2 regions of the Fictibacillus sp. KU28468 genome follow, and region 1 is predicted to be linked to the other one. Evidence: riboswitches for the same ligand, from Rfam matches in the RefSeq annotation. Region 1 holds a riboswitch; the other holds the start of a gene.
What was found. A riboswitch is a leader RNA that binds a small molecule or an ion and turns the genes downstream of it on or off. The one in region 1 is predicted to bind cyclic di-GMP.

Region 1 (6,314 bases):
CGCGCCAGCTCATGTGGTTGGAGCCCAGAAAATCATCCATGTTCTTTAGAGCGGCATGAAACAGCTGACCGATATCAGGTGCTTCCAATCTATACAGCTTTCTTTCGTGCAGCTTCAGCCCATAGGAAAGAAACTGTGAAAAAGGACATGACTGGTGCAGTTCCATCCTTGAAACGCTGGCCGTAATCTCATTTCCGTATAACTCTTTCGTTACAGCCGGTGTGAGGTTGTTTTCCTGGTTAAAATAAAATAGACTTCCCAGCACGGTTTCCCCCAGCCATTTCCACCTATCCTGAACGGTAGTCCAATTATAAACATCCCACCAAACCCCTGAGATGGGATAGCCTTTCTTCCATTCACGCAGCTGGGTATTGAGATAGGAAATCGCCTTTTGAGGATGCTGGATATAAGCCAAATCGTTGCCGTTTTCCGGATCGCTTTGAATCAATTCTTCTTTAAGTCCAGGGAACAGTGATTTCACCCTGCCGATCACCATGGAAGGAAGCAGATTCTTCCCCTCCTCATCTGCCAGCGGATAAGAGATATACAGCTTGTCTGTGGCATTCGCCAGTGAAAGATAGATGAGGAATTGTTCATCTAAAAGCTGCCTTCTTGAATCAGGAGCAAGAGGCAGGCCGTTCTTTTCAAGAACATTCCTGTCATCTTCTGAAAGTATTCCTTCCTCCTTCGGCTTTGCCGGCAGAATCCCGTCATTGACCCCCAATATGAAGTGGCATTTTACGCCTGAGTAACGGGAGCGGTCCATCGTTCCGGCGAGCACCTGATCGAGGGCAGGCGGTACAAGGGCAAACTTTAGGCTTTCTAAGCCTGTATCCAGCATTTTGATCCATAGATCAAGCTTGATGCTTTCTTCACCCGTAATCTCTACCATCTCATCAAGAAGCTCTACAACTGCATCCCAGACCTGATCATGTTCTCGTGCAATCCTGAGCTTACCTTCCTGCTGTGCTCTTTGACTGAGACGTTCAAGCTTCATCGGGATGTGCAGACGTTCAAGATAAAGAAACAGCACCTCACAGAACCCCCGGACATTGTCCGCGTTTTTCAAGTCATGTGAAAGTTTGTCCAGCGGAGACGCAACCATATGCCTGACTTCGTTCAGCCGCTCCTGCTTTTCTTTTTCCTCATCTGTCTGGACGAATTCATGTTCTTCCAGCGCCTGAAAACGCTGCACCTTCCACGGCTTCTTCTCTATCCAGCGATATCCCTGAATGCCGTATGCGAGCACATAATTCTCCAGTTCATCCATTTCATGGCGAAGTTCTGCCCATGAAAAATCACTGTCTACAGGATAAAGCAGATCTGTTTTTACAGCACGGAAAACCGATTCGTACCGCCAGTTGCTTGTCACAGCTTCCAGCGACGACCGGATCAATTCAACGAGTGGATGGTGAAGCATCGGTTTCTTCTGATCTAAAAAGACGGGAATTTCATATTCCTCAAAGACCGTTTCAATCAGGTCGTAATAATCATTCATGTTTCGAATGGAGAGGGCGATCTCCCTGTATCGGTAGTTTTCATCACGGACAAGGCGGATGATCTCCCTGGCAGCGGCCTCGATTTCCGTTCTCCGATTAACGGCAGATTGAACAGAAATGCCGTTTGGCGCATCAAATTCCATAGCTGGCCTGCGGTCGAACTGGCTTTCTAAATGAGCCAGAGACGGTGTGCCGCTGAACCTTGGCGTTTTTTCCAGAATAACCGGCTCTCTTTCAAACACACCCTCTTCCTGTGCTATTTTTTTAATGGAGAGAAGTGTATTTTTCGGAGTATAGAACAGATCAAGCTCATGGGGATGTCCAGAACTTTCGTATGAATCAAGAGTCAGGGCAACTGTTACATGATCTGCATGTTTCAGCAGCATCCGAATGACTTCAAGTTCCTGCGGCGTGAACTGGTGAAAACCGTCTATGTAGAATTCAGCCTCTTTTATATACTCTGAATAAGGAATCTTCTCTGCCAGCAGCCTTAAATAATCCTCGGTATCCACGTATTTATGAACCAATGCTTTTTCTAATTCTCCATAGATCAGGGCGAGGTCCGTAAGCTTGTCCTGAAGAACAGTTCCTTTTGCGTCGCTGTTAAATTGCAGCAGCGTCTGAGCGTTCCAGTCGAGCTGCTCGGCATCCACGCAGTATCGCTTGAATTCAGTGATCATATTTTCCATAAGTTCATAGAATCCATTCTGATCTGACGCTTTTTTAAATACCTTTAGATCCTGTTTTTTGTTTTCTATTATTTTTCTGAGCATCATGTTCATTCCGACACTTGTAATATGAAGTCTGGTCATCCCTCCGACATCACCGAGGACTTTCCATGCCATACGGGAAAAACTGAACACCTGGGCACGCATCATTCCTTCGAGGCCAGGTGTCTTTGCCAACTCATATTCGGATTGAAATGTCATCTGATCGGGCACCAAATAGATAATGGGTTTTCCCTCCGGATTTGCAAAAAGAGATTCTCTGATCTCGCTTAAACTGCGGTCACTCTTTCCGCTTCCGGCTCTTCCAAGAATAAAGCGCAAACTCATATCCTCACCTCTGTCAACCTAATAATCTTAAACCTATTATCTCATAAAACAGTATGTAAAAGAATGATAACGACTGCAGAAAAGCCTGCCTTTAACTGGAACAAGGCAGGCACTGATCATTCTATTCATTATTGCTTTATGTTTCTTTTATTCATGTACATTCTTTCATCCGCAAGACGCAGGTAATGATCAATATTGTCAACCGCATCCGCATGAAGGCAAATGGTTCCATAGGCCAGCGAGACCTTTTCATTCCACGAACGCAAATACAGATCAATCTGGCCGGCCAGCTGATAGGCCGTTTGTTCTGTATGGCCGGGAATCAAGAATACAAACTCGTCGCCTCCAAACCGGAAGCCGAGATCCATTTTCAGCTTTTCCGCAAAGAAAGCGATCTGCTGCAGCAGCTCGTCTCCCATATGATGGCCGAACTGGTCATTGATCTCTTTAAAATCATTGATGTCCATCATAATCAGTGACAGTGGATATTGGCCCCTTTTTGCCTTCAGGACCTCTGTTTCCAGGCAATGATAAAAGTAGCGCCTGTTATATAGGTTCGTTAATGGGTCTCTGATGCTCAGCTCTTTCAGATCGGTTACTTGCTTTGAAAAATAACCGCTTAAAACCCCGATCATTAAAGAATTGGCAGCATGTCCCCATCTCTCCAGGAAAAACAGTTTGTTTTCAGCTGTTTCTTCCTTAATCAGGTTCTGAATAACACTGTTGCCCGCCTGCCTCAGACTCTTTGCTAAAAGAGGAAGGAGCTGATGGGGGATTGCCCTTTGCCCGGCAAAATCATATCCCTGCTTGAAACCCCGATCTTCAATTCGTTCCATGCAGGAGTTAAATTCTTCATTATGTATAAAAATGCCTTTTATCAAGGCAGTTAACATCCATTTAAGATGCATCTGGTATTCTGAATCTGTATAGGTCAGAAAGGGAACAAACAGTTCATTCTTTTCCAGATGAAGAAGGTGCCTCTCGATAATGCTGGGAATGGATTCGATATGAAGGTTATAAAGACGGCTTTTGAGGTCGGCAATGTCCGTTTCTGGCATAGGTTGGATCCCTCTATTCAATATAGTATTTAAGAAGCGGCCGGCTTTAGAACAAGATGTATTTGGCCGAACATAACAAAAAAGCCATCTCCCCTGCAGGGAAATCGCTCTTTCCCCTTTGGCAACCCGGCTGCCATAGTTTTTACAAACATTAGGCCCGCGGCTTTGCGTCCCACCTTTTCAGATGGTTTGCTCTGAGACAAAGGTCTCTTTTATTTATCCAATATAGTAATTATATACCATATAACCTATTTTTACCAACATCAAACACGAACCTTAGACCTATTTTTTCGTTTTCCATCTTTTGTACCATCGATAGCCGACTCGTACACCATTCAGCACCGGATAAGGAACTCTAAGAGGGAATCTATAAAAGAACGGCTGATAGATTTTATAATAAGCCTTTCTTAAATCTTTCCATTTATAGCATTCCTCTTTCTTGCAAAAATCTGAAACATCCACAATGATTCCCCGCCCATTAGAAATCATTACATTTTTCCCGTGAACATCCCGGGGAAAAAGGCCGCGGTTTCGAGCATAGCAGAGTGCTTCATCCACGTCACGAATCACGTTTTCGGAAATTTTCACCCCTTTATGCAGGCAATCATAAAGTGTTATTCCTTCGATTCGCTTTAGGATCAAATGGCGTTCTCCATATCCGTAACAGCGTGAATACCCAGGGTGCTCACCCAGCTGCCGGTAAACAGATATCTCTTCAAGCAGGTCTTCATGATTTCTGCCGTAAATCTTAACGACTTGGTCAGGGAAATCAGGATGGACGAAAACGGCAGCATAATTGCCGCAGCCCAGAAGCTCCCACGGTTGAGGAGCAAACAGAACTTCCACAGGATCACCGGGATTCCTGCTAATTATTTTTACTTCTTGTGTTAACTCCTCTGATAACTCCGTATACTTTTTCATGATTCACCTGGCCCGATTCCTAAGTCTCTCGCCGAAAGCTTTGAACAGCTCTGCTATTTGCGCTCTATCATCGTACCAAAAAGAAAATGTTTCATCAGCAATTCTGCTTTATTTCGAAGATGGACGTTCGGGAATCTCATGACTTCCTGATATCCCCGGATAAAAATCTGATATTCTGTGATGTCATCCACTGGCCTTCCATCCGTTACTTTAATTTTACGGGCCATCATTTCTTTTTTTACATCTCTTAATTCAAAACTGATGGCATTCATCACGTTCTCGATGAGGGTGACATACGGCTGCCTTAATTTGAAAGGAGAAACGGCTATCACTTTTAAATCACGGTTAAAGATGGTGAGCAGCATAGGATACATAATATATTTATCTACTAGTATACGATCTCTTTCATCGCCATATAACATTTTTGTTCCTCCCGATCGCCGTTCAACCCGTTTTTCCGGCAACCGACAAAATATTAGACAGCTTAAACGTACGGATTTGTTTTCGAAGACAGCAATAGGCGGTTAACGTTTCTCCTTCACAAGAAACCGGAAAAACGTAACGCTGAGTAAACTGCCCGCCGCCAGACTGATAGATCATCATAAAGGGAGAACGTTCAGACACACAACGCATCAGCAATCGATTCATTTTAGCCACCGCCTTACCATTTATTTATTCATAGTATATGCGAACAAACGTTCTTTATGCAACTAGAAAAATATGCCTACCCTTAGTAAGGATAGGCATAAACCCTAATATTATTACACGCTTTGCAATAATCCTTTCTGTCCCAGTGCCTGATGAAGGCTTCCTGCGATGGAAAATCCCTCAAAGCTAATTCCCAGAGCAACAACGGTCTGAGCAAGTTCTGGCCGCATGCCTGTCAATGTTACCTCCACACCGAGAAGCTTTAAGGATGTAATCACTTGAAAAAGGTTATGGGCGACCATCGTGTCAATGATTGGAACACCTGATAAATCAATATAAAGGTGCTCAATCTGCATCTCCATACATTCATTAAGAGCGATCTCCATGATCAATTTCGAGCGGTGGGTATCAATGGGGCCGACGAGAGGCAGGACCCCGACGGTCTGCGTAAGGCGGACAACAGGAACAGACAGCTCTTCAAGTGCCTCTCTGGCCAAGTCGAGCAGATGATTATTATAGTCGACATAGGCCACACTGAAAGAATAAACCACCTTATCCAATAATGGATCAATAATAGTCACAGCCTTCATGACTGTATGGTTATCGTAATCATTTCTTTCCACTTCTTTTCCAATGAATTCCCAGATGATCGTCCGGTAAAGCCGTGTAGAATCGAGGGCTGTATCAAGGGACAAATTGATTTCTACCGCAATTTCCCCGCTTTTTTTTCCCCATTCTAAAAATCTTTTTTCTGATTGTTCGAGGTTTGAGAATAATGCTTCACCGATGAATTGAAACAGTTCGATGCGCCAATCGATTAAAAGCTGCTTTTGCTGGTCATTCGGCGGATTGATCCCATTCTTTATCCGATTCTGCGTTACGGCCTCAGCAAGTTCCACTTTATGCTGAATAATGCAGTCTCCCAGAGCTCTTAAGTTCTTGTCCATCGTCTACCCCTCATATCGTTTATATTGTCCTATCATCATACACTATAGAAGGCTTACAATAAACGATTTCCTACCTTTGACGACGAGCCTCATCATAAGTGCCTAAATATTCTTTGATCTCTCCTTCATGAACCCAGGCCACACGGTTGAAGAGCTTATTTAAGAAGTACCGGTCATGCGAGACAG
Region 2 (6,314 bases), 1.6 Mb from region 1:
TCCGAAAATCATTCGGCTCAACCATCATCTCATCTTTCACATTATATTTCTCTCAATACCGCACGCACAGGACTGCCATCCGCATCCTTTAACGGCAGCGGCAGCGCGATCAGCTCATATTCTCCTGGCTCCACATCATCAAGGACGATACCTTCCAGGATATTTATGCCGTTTTTACGCAAGGCATGGTGTGTAGGAAGCGCTTTGCTGTCGAGGACATCTACAGACGGCACATCAACTCCGATAAGCCTCACACCTTTTTCTGATAGAAAAGCAGCCAGCTCTTCATCAAGATAGGTGATTTTTTCCGGAAACACGGTTCTGTCCTGCCAAGAGCCTGTTTTCAGCAGCACACGCTCCAATCCGTCCAGCGGTTGATCTGCCAAATCCTCTGGAGCGATGACCTCTTTGCCCGTAACATCTATCACTATTGCTCTGCCGGCATAAATTTCAAGATCCAGCTCCAGTACCCGTTTTCCTTCACTATCAAAGTGATACGGCGCATCAATATGGGTGCCGGTGTGCGTGCTCATTTCCACTTTGCCGACATTCACAGATCCTGATTCTGCTTTCGTCCAGGCTAATTCAAACGAGTATGGGGTATCCCCCGGCCAGGTCGGAATGGACGTGGTCAAAGGCATGGAGATATCGATCAGTTTTTCAGCCATTAAGCAATCACCTCTCTTACGTTTGAAAACTTTTCATATTGCTTCTCACCCATGATTTTTTTTAGCCGCTGAATCGCAGTATGTACATCTTCAAAAGATGTATAGAGTGCTACAGGAGCGAGGCGGATCACATTCGGAGCACGGAAATCAGGCACGATGCCGTTCTCTTTTAAACTTTTGCAGATTCTCGCTGCTTCATCATGCTCCAGGCAAACATGCCCACCGCGCCGTATATCATCTCTCGGATTTCCGATTGTAAATCCAAAGCCGGCAAGTTCGGTTTCAATCAGCTCCATCATATAGCGTGTCAGATTAAGAGATTTTTCTCTTAGCCGGTCCATTCCCGCTTCCTCAAAAATTTCAAGCGAACCGATTAATGGTGCCGTGCTTAAGACGTGAGGGGTGCCGATCTGAAAGGCTCCTGCAGTATCCGCCGCCACGAAGTCATGGTTCATGTCAAACTGTTTATCTTTATTGGAACCGAACCAGCCGGCTAGTCCAGGCTCTTTACCAAAATGTTTAGCATTAATATAGAGTCCCGCAACACTGCCCGGTCCTGCGTTCAAATATTTATAGTTGCACCAGAAAGCAAAGTCAACATTCCATTCCGAAAGTTGATGAGGCACTGCCCCAATGGAATGGCATAAATCAAAACCGATCAATATTCCGCGCTTGTGGGCCTCAGAAGTTAAGCGTTCCATGTCCAAAAGCTGCCCGCTTCGGTAGAGCACGGAGGGCAGCACAATAAGAGCTGCTCCATCCGTCATAGCCTTGATGATGTCCTCTTCTTCAATCAGCCTGCCATCACGGCTTTTCACTCTGATCAGATGCTGGCCAGGGTCCAAGCTTCTTAAGGCCAGCTGGCTTTTCAGTGCATAAATATCCGAGGGAAAGGTCAGCTCATCTGCTAAAATTTTCGTTTTTGATCCTGAAGGTTTAAAAAAAGTGGATGTGAGCTGATGGAGGTTTCCAGTGGTGGATCCGGTAATAATGACTTCCTCCGGGTTTGCCCCAATTAGTGGCGACAATTTATTCCCTAGTTCCTCGCTAAGTGTATACCATGGATGCTTTCCAGCCATCCAGCCATCAATACCGCATTCCTTCCAATCATTTAGCGACTCCAACAGTGATTTCTCAGCTCTTTTCGACAAAAGCCCCAGCGAATTGCCGTCCAAATATAACACGCCTTCTTTTAAATAGAATTCGTTCTTAAAGTTTTTTAGAAAATCTTTTTCGTCAAGTTCTTTCCATTTCCCTAGTTCCATCACTCATCCGCCCCTTTTTTGCTCTCTCTATTTATCTTAAACAATTCAGGGGAAAGCATCAATGCAAACGCTTACTTTTCAATAATATTACAGTTATGTAACAGCCAAATTATGACAGATTCCTAAAGAATGAGATACTATAATAAAATCGTGAGTTAAGTACTAGTAATTGGTTAAAATTGTATGTATTTAAGTGACTGTCGGAATGCCACCCTCCAGTTAAAGGGCAAACATCGCTGAAAAGCATGGACGCAAAATCACAGGTCTAAGGTGAGTAACTATGATGGCTGGATTACCTGGAAAACCACCAATTTCAGGAGGGAAACATGGAAACCGTAAAAAAAACAGAGCTTGATCGTGAATGGGTAGCATTACTATTACAAGCCAAAAAGCAAGGTTTAAGCTTGGAGGAAATCCGTAGCTATCTTCAAAAAACGTACATACCATCAAATGAGCGAATATTTAAAGCGACATCGATCTGATGTCGCTTTTGGTCTATTTACAGCCTATCGTCCCTAAATGTATAATGGAAGCAAAATTTGTAGTAAAAAAGAGGGATTAACGTGATTGGTGAACTTGTAAAAAAATATCGCAAAGAAAAAGGTCTATCTCTATCCGCATTAGCAGAACGAGCAGGTATCGCCAAATCCTATCTCAGCTCCCTTGAGCGAAATATACAAACCAATCCTTCTGTACAGCTGCTTGAAAAGCTGGCAGTCGTCCTGGATATTCCTGTTGAAAAATTGCTGAATGAAAAAGCTGAGGTCAATGAGGCGGAGCTGGATTATGAATGGGCAGAGCTCGTAAAAGAAGCTATGGAGTCTGGTGTCAGCAAAGACCAGTTTAAAGAATTTCTTGAATTCAACAAATGGAAAAATAAAAATCAAAGCTAAACCGGCACCCTTTGGCGGCGCCGGTTTTTTCATACAAAAATATCGATGATCGGAACAAGTTCTTTAAATTGATAATGTCCGATATTGGCAATGGATAAATGGTCCCTTTTTTCCCACTTCAGAATTTGTTTTTTTTACATAATCAAAAGGTGCTCTTCCTCTTAGCTCATCATTAATAAAAATTTCACAGATGTTGCGGCCCATGTACACGACCTTTACTTTATTCCCCGCTGCTTCACATAAATAGACTCCATTTTCAAGGCGGATCATTTCGCTTCATCATCCTTTGTCTGCTGTTTCCAGCTTTCATACTGTATAAACGTACGGATTTCCTCCTGATTGATTCCCATTTCCTTTGCCTGAATGACGAGTTCCATCCACTCCTGGTCCAATATATCTGCTTCTAGATTAATGACCTTTTCCACAGGCACCTCCAGGGCTTTCGCCAGCTTTTTAATCATATATGCGGACGGGTTGTTTTTATGATTTTCTATGCTGCTCAAGTATCCTTTAGAGATTCCAGCCATCTCAGCAAGCCTTGTCACACTGTGGCCTTTCTCCATCCGGATCCTCTTAATCTGTGTTCCTAATTTCCTCACGATCACCGACTTCCTTTGCTGGTTAACAACCTTTCCTCAATTAACTTCGCCTTCACAATATACCGGTGTGTCGGGTGTTTGAACGGATGACAGGTTATTAACGTGATGATGTTTTCATTTTTACTGCTATGTAAGACTGATAGGTCTGCTGGTTTGACGATTTTTTTGGCGATCATCCGGTAGATCAGCTTTTCTTTTTTGGTTTCAATCGTGATAAGGTCTCCGGTTTTCACTTCTGTCAGCCGATTGAATTGCTTGCCGTACGTATAGCTTCGGTGGGCTGCGATCGCCGCATTTCCTTCTTCACCAATAGGAGTGGTGCCGGAAATGTGCCCTGCTGCAATCTTCAGGTTGGATAGGCTGGCTCCTTCCAAGATTGGCAAGCGGAGATGAATTCTTTTAATTTCAAGAGTTCCGAGCAAACTGTTCGGTAAGGGGTCTTTCCTGTCCGGTTTGGTTTCTTTTTTCGTTGTAGTAAGAACAGGACCCAGCTTTTTATAGCTGCTGACTGACTGTTTGGTTGGCGGGTGATCCCATGATTGAAGTAAATGGTTTTCCTTGTTCGTATAATAGTAGCTTTTTAGTTTTGGGTAACACATCGTAATGATGCCTGTGAGTATAAGGAGATATGCGATCCACTTCATCTTTTAATCCTTGTCCTTGTGGAAAGGATTCGGAATGATAGATTTCTTCATAAACAAAATTACTATTCCGACTGATATCAAAATTAACCCTGTTATATATATTAATAAGGGATCTTCTTCGCCTGTTTTTGGGAGTATTCCATCGTTGGTATCTTTTTCTATTGGATTATTCTTATCATCTATTTGACCATTACCTGTATCACCACTTACATAAAATAACAATTCGCTTGTTGTGGACATGCCTTGGTACCTATTATCTAAATCGGGTACAGTTATTATGAAAAATAACTTTTCTTTTGAAAATTGCTTTAGTTTTCTTAATTTAAAGCCTTTAAAATTTTTTAATTTGCCATTAAATAAAAGATCGGACTTCTGATCACTTATCTCTAAAAGAAGCTGGTTGTAATATTTTTTTGAACCTCCTTTATATATTGCTTTGCTGTTATACCCAAATTCTACGTTTCCATTATTTCTTATTTCTAATGAATCTTTTATTCTGTCTCCAGGTTTTAATTGATCAATATCTATTACATGCTTCTGTGGGAATGTATCTATATCAATTACATTTGGAGGGGCCTCAGCTTCTGTTTTCATTAAAGGAGTAAAGCTTAAAGATAATGCAGCTAATAAAACAAGAGTAAACATAAATTTCAATTTTTTATAATTCATAAATTTACCCTTTTCTTTTAATTTAGTAATAAAATAAGTGGGGATTTTAACCCCCACTTATTTTAAATTAATTACATAATATTATTTATCGTTTTTTGTTTCCTCTCGGTCATTAATATTATCGGTACGTTGGAAATTTCCTCCCCCTCCTTCAGAACCATTATCTATTGTTGAACTATCCAGTGTCTTACCTTCATATTGCAGACCAGTAAATGTAAAACCGATATTTGTTTCATCTTCTTGGAGATTATTTTGGTCCTGACCGTTATCTTTAAATTCCAACTCGTATTTTACTGCTTGAATTGGGTTAGTACCTGCTGCTCCACCAGGTGCATCAAGATAACCGATGTATTTACCTACTCCAGTAATTGATTTACCGTTTAGTGTTGTGTTGCCCTTAAAGAAGGAACTTAGTTCAGCTAATGTTACATGACTGTCATTATTTGCATCCATAGCAGGATATTTAGCTAGTAGGTTGGTATCTCCATAAAATAATTTATTTACCCAGATGTGATCTTTGCTTCCTTTATGATCGGTAACATCTGCTTTCATGAAAACGTTCATAGGAAGATTTCCTTGATTGTTTAATACCATTGCAGGCTCCTGATTGTCTACCATTGCGACAAGCTTATCTCCTGGCTTGAATTTATCCAATGTAAAATGCTCTAGATAAGGCGCCTCAGGCTGAAGATCAAGTTTACCGTTTGTAAATTTACTTTGAGCTGATACATCATCACTAAAGTATGCGAAAGTTCCCCCAATTGTGGCCATTGCTCCTACTGCGATTGTTGCCGTGCTTGCTAACAATTTTTTCTTTAAATTCATTTCTTATTTCCTCCCTATACCTATGTAAGGTTTTTTTATATTGACCTTTCCGCATTAAGCGAAAAAGGAACAACCAATTAAGCTACTGCGTTTTTTTCTTTTTGTTTATCCCATCTGGAAAGTAATCTCCAAACGGAAATAATCTCAACTAAAATTAAGAGTAATCCTGGAATAATGAGCATGATGCCTAATCCTTTTTTAGATTGAAGAAAAGAAGATACATAACCGAAATATGGTATTTCTGTGTTTGAATATTTTCCTAAGACGTTCTGCGGAGAGACTGAAAGCGGATCATTGGCCTGGTTATTATCACCTTTTGTAATATATTCAACCATTTGACCTGTTCCTTTAACTTCCTTAATTCGGTGAGTAACAATGGTATTTTTCTTTATTGGTGAGTAAAAAGTAATCACATCACCTTTTTTCAATTTGGTTGGATTTTTTAATTCCTTTATAAAAATTGCCGAACCGGTTTTAATTGTAGGCTCCATTGATCCTGAAAGAACCAGCATCATCTTTTGGCCAAAGTATTTAGGTGTTCCCCCAGAAAGTTTAGAGGATATTGCTAGTGTAGTCGCTAGGATTAAACAAAGTACCAGCATACCAGAAGCAATACGGCTTATTATTCTTAGGACTTTCAATTTTCATTTCCTCCCTTATCTTCATAAGAATTTGTATTAGCTTTATTTTGGTTTTGGGCTTTATCCCTATTTTCAGTTTTTGTTTCTTCTGTTGTTTCTTCTGTTGTTTC

Region 2: another riboswitch for cyclic di-GMP. It lies ahead of OKX00_RS06340 (anti-repressor SinI family protein); the one in region 1 lies ahead of OKX00_RS14910 (GGDEF domain-containing protein).

What each region holds. Positions count from the first base shown of each region.
Region 1 is NZ_CP110666.1:2,881,154-2,887,467, forward strand. Features, by position in the region: gene addB (helicase-exonuclease AddAB subunit AddB) at 1-2,554, opposite strand, end outside; gene OKX00_RS14910 (GGDEF domain-containing protein) at 2,683-3,612, opposite strand; cyclic di-GMP riboswitch class I at 3,730-3,816, opposite strand; gene OKX00_RS14915 (serine/threonine-protein kinase) at 3,895-4,533, opposite strand; gene OKX00_RS14920 (YhjD family protein) at 4,587-4,955, opposite strand; gene OKX00_RS14925 (WYL domain-containing protein) at 4,978-5,181, opposite strand; gene OKX00_RS14930 (STAS domain-containing protein) at 5,295-6,128, opposite strand; gene abc-f (ribosomal protection-like ABC-F family protein) at 6,199-6,314, opposite strand, start outside.
Region 2 is NZ_CP110666.1:1,231,625-1,237,938, reverse strand. Features, by position in the region: gene kynB (arylformamidase) at 42-668, opposite strand; gene kynU (kynureninase) at 668-1,933, opposite strand; cyclic di-GMP riboswitch class I at 2,149-2,233, shown strand; gene OKX00_RS06340 (anti-repressor SinI family protein) at 2,260-2,415, shown strand; gene OKX00_RS06335 (helix-turn-helix domain-containing protein) at 2,497-2,826, shown strand; gene OKX00_RS06330 (helix-turn-helix domain-containing protein) at 3,093-3,425, opposite strand; gene OKX00_RS06325 (class D sortase) at 3,428-4,069, opposite strand; gene OKX00_RS06320 (LPXTG cell wall anchor domain-containing protein) at 4,073-4,738, opposite strand; gene OKX00_RS06315 (TasA family protein) at 4,820-5,563, opposite strand; gene sipW (signal peptidase I SipW) at 5,641-6,204, opposite strand; gene OKX00_RS06305 (hypothetical protein) at 6,201-6,314, opposite strand, start outside.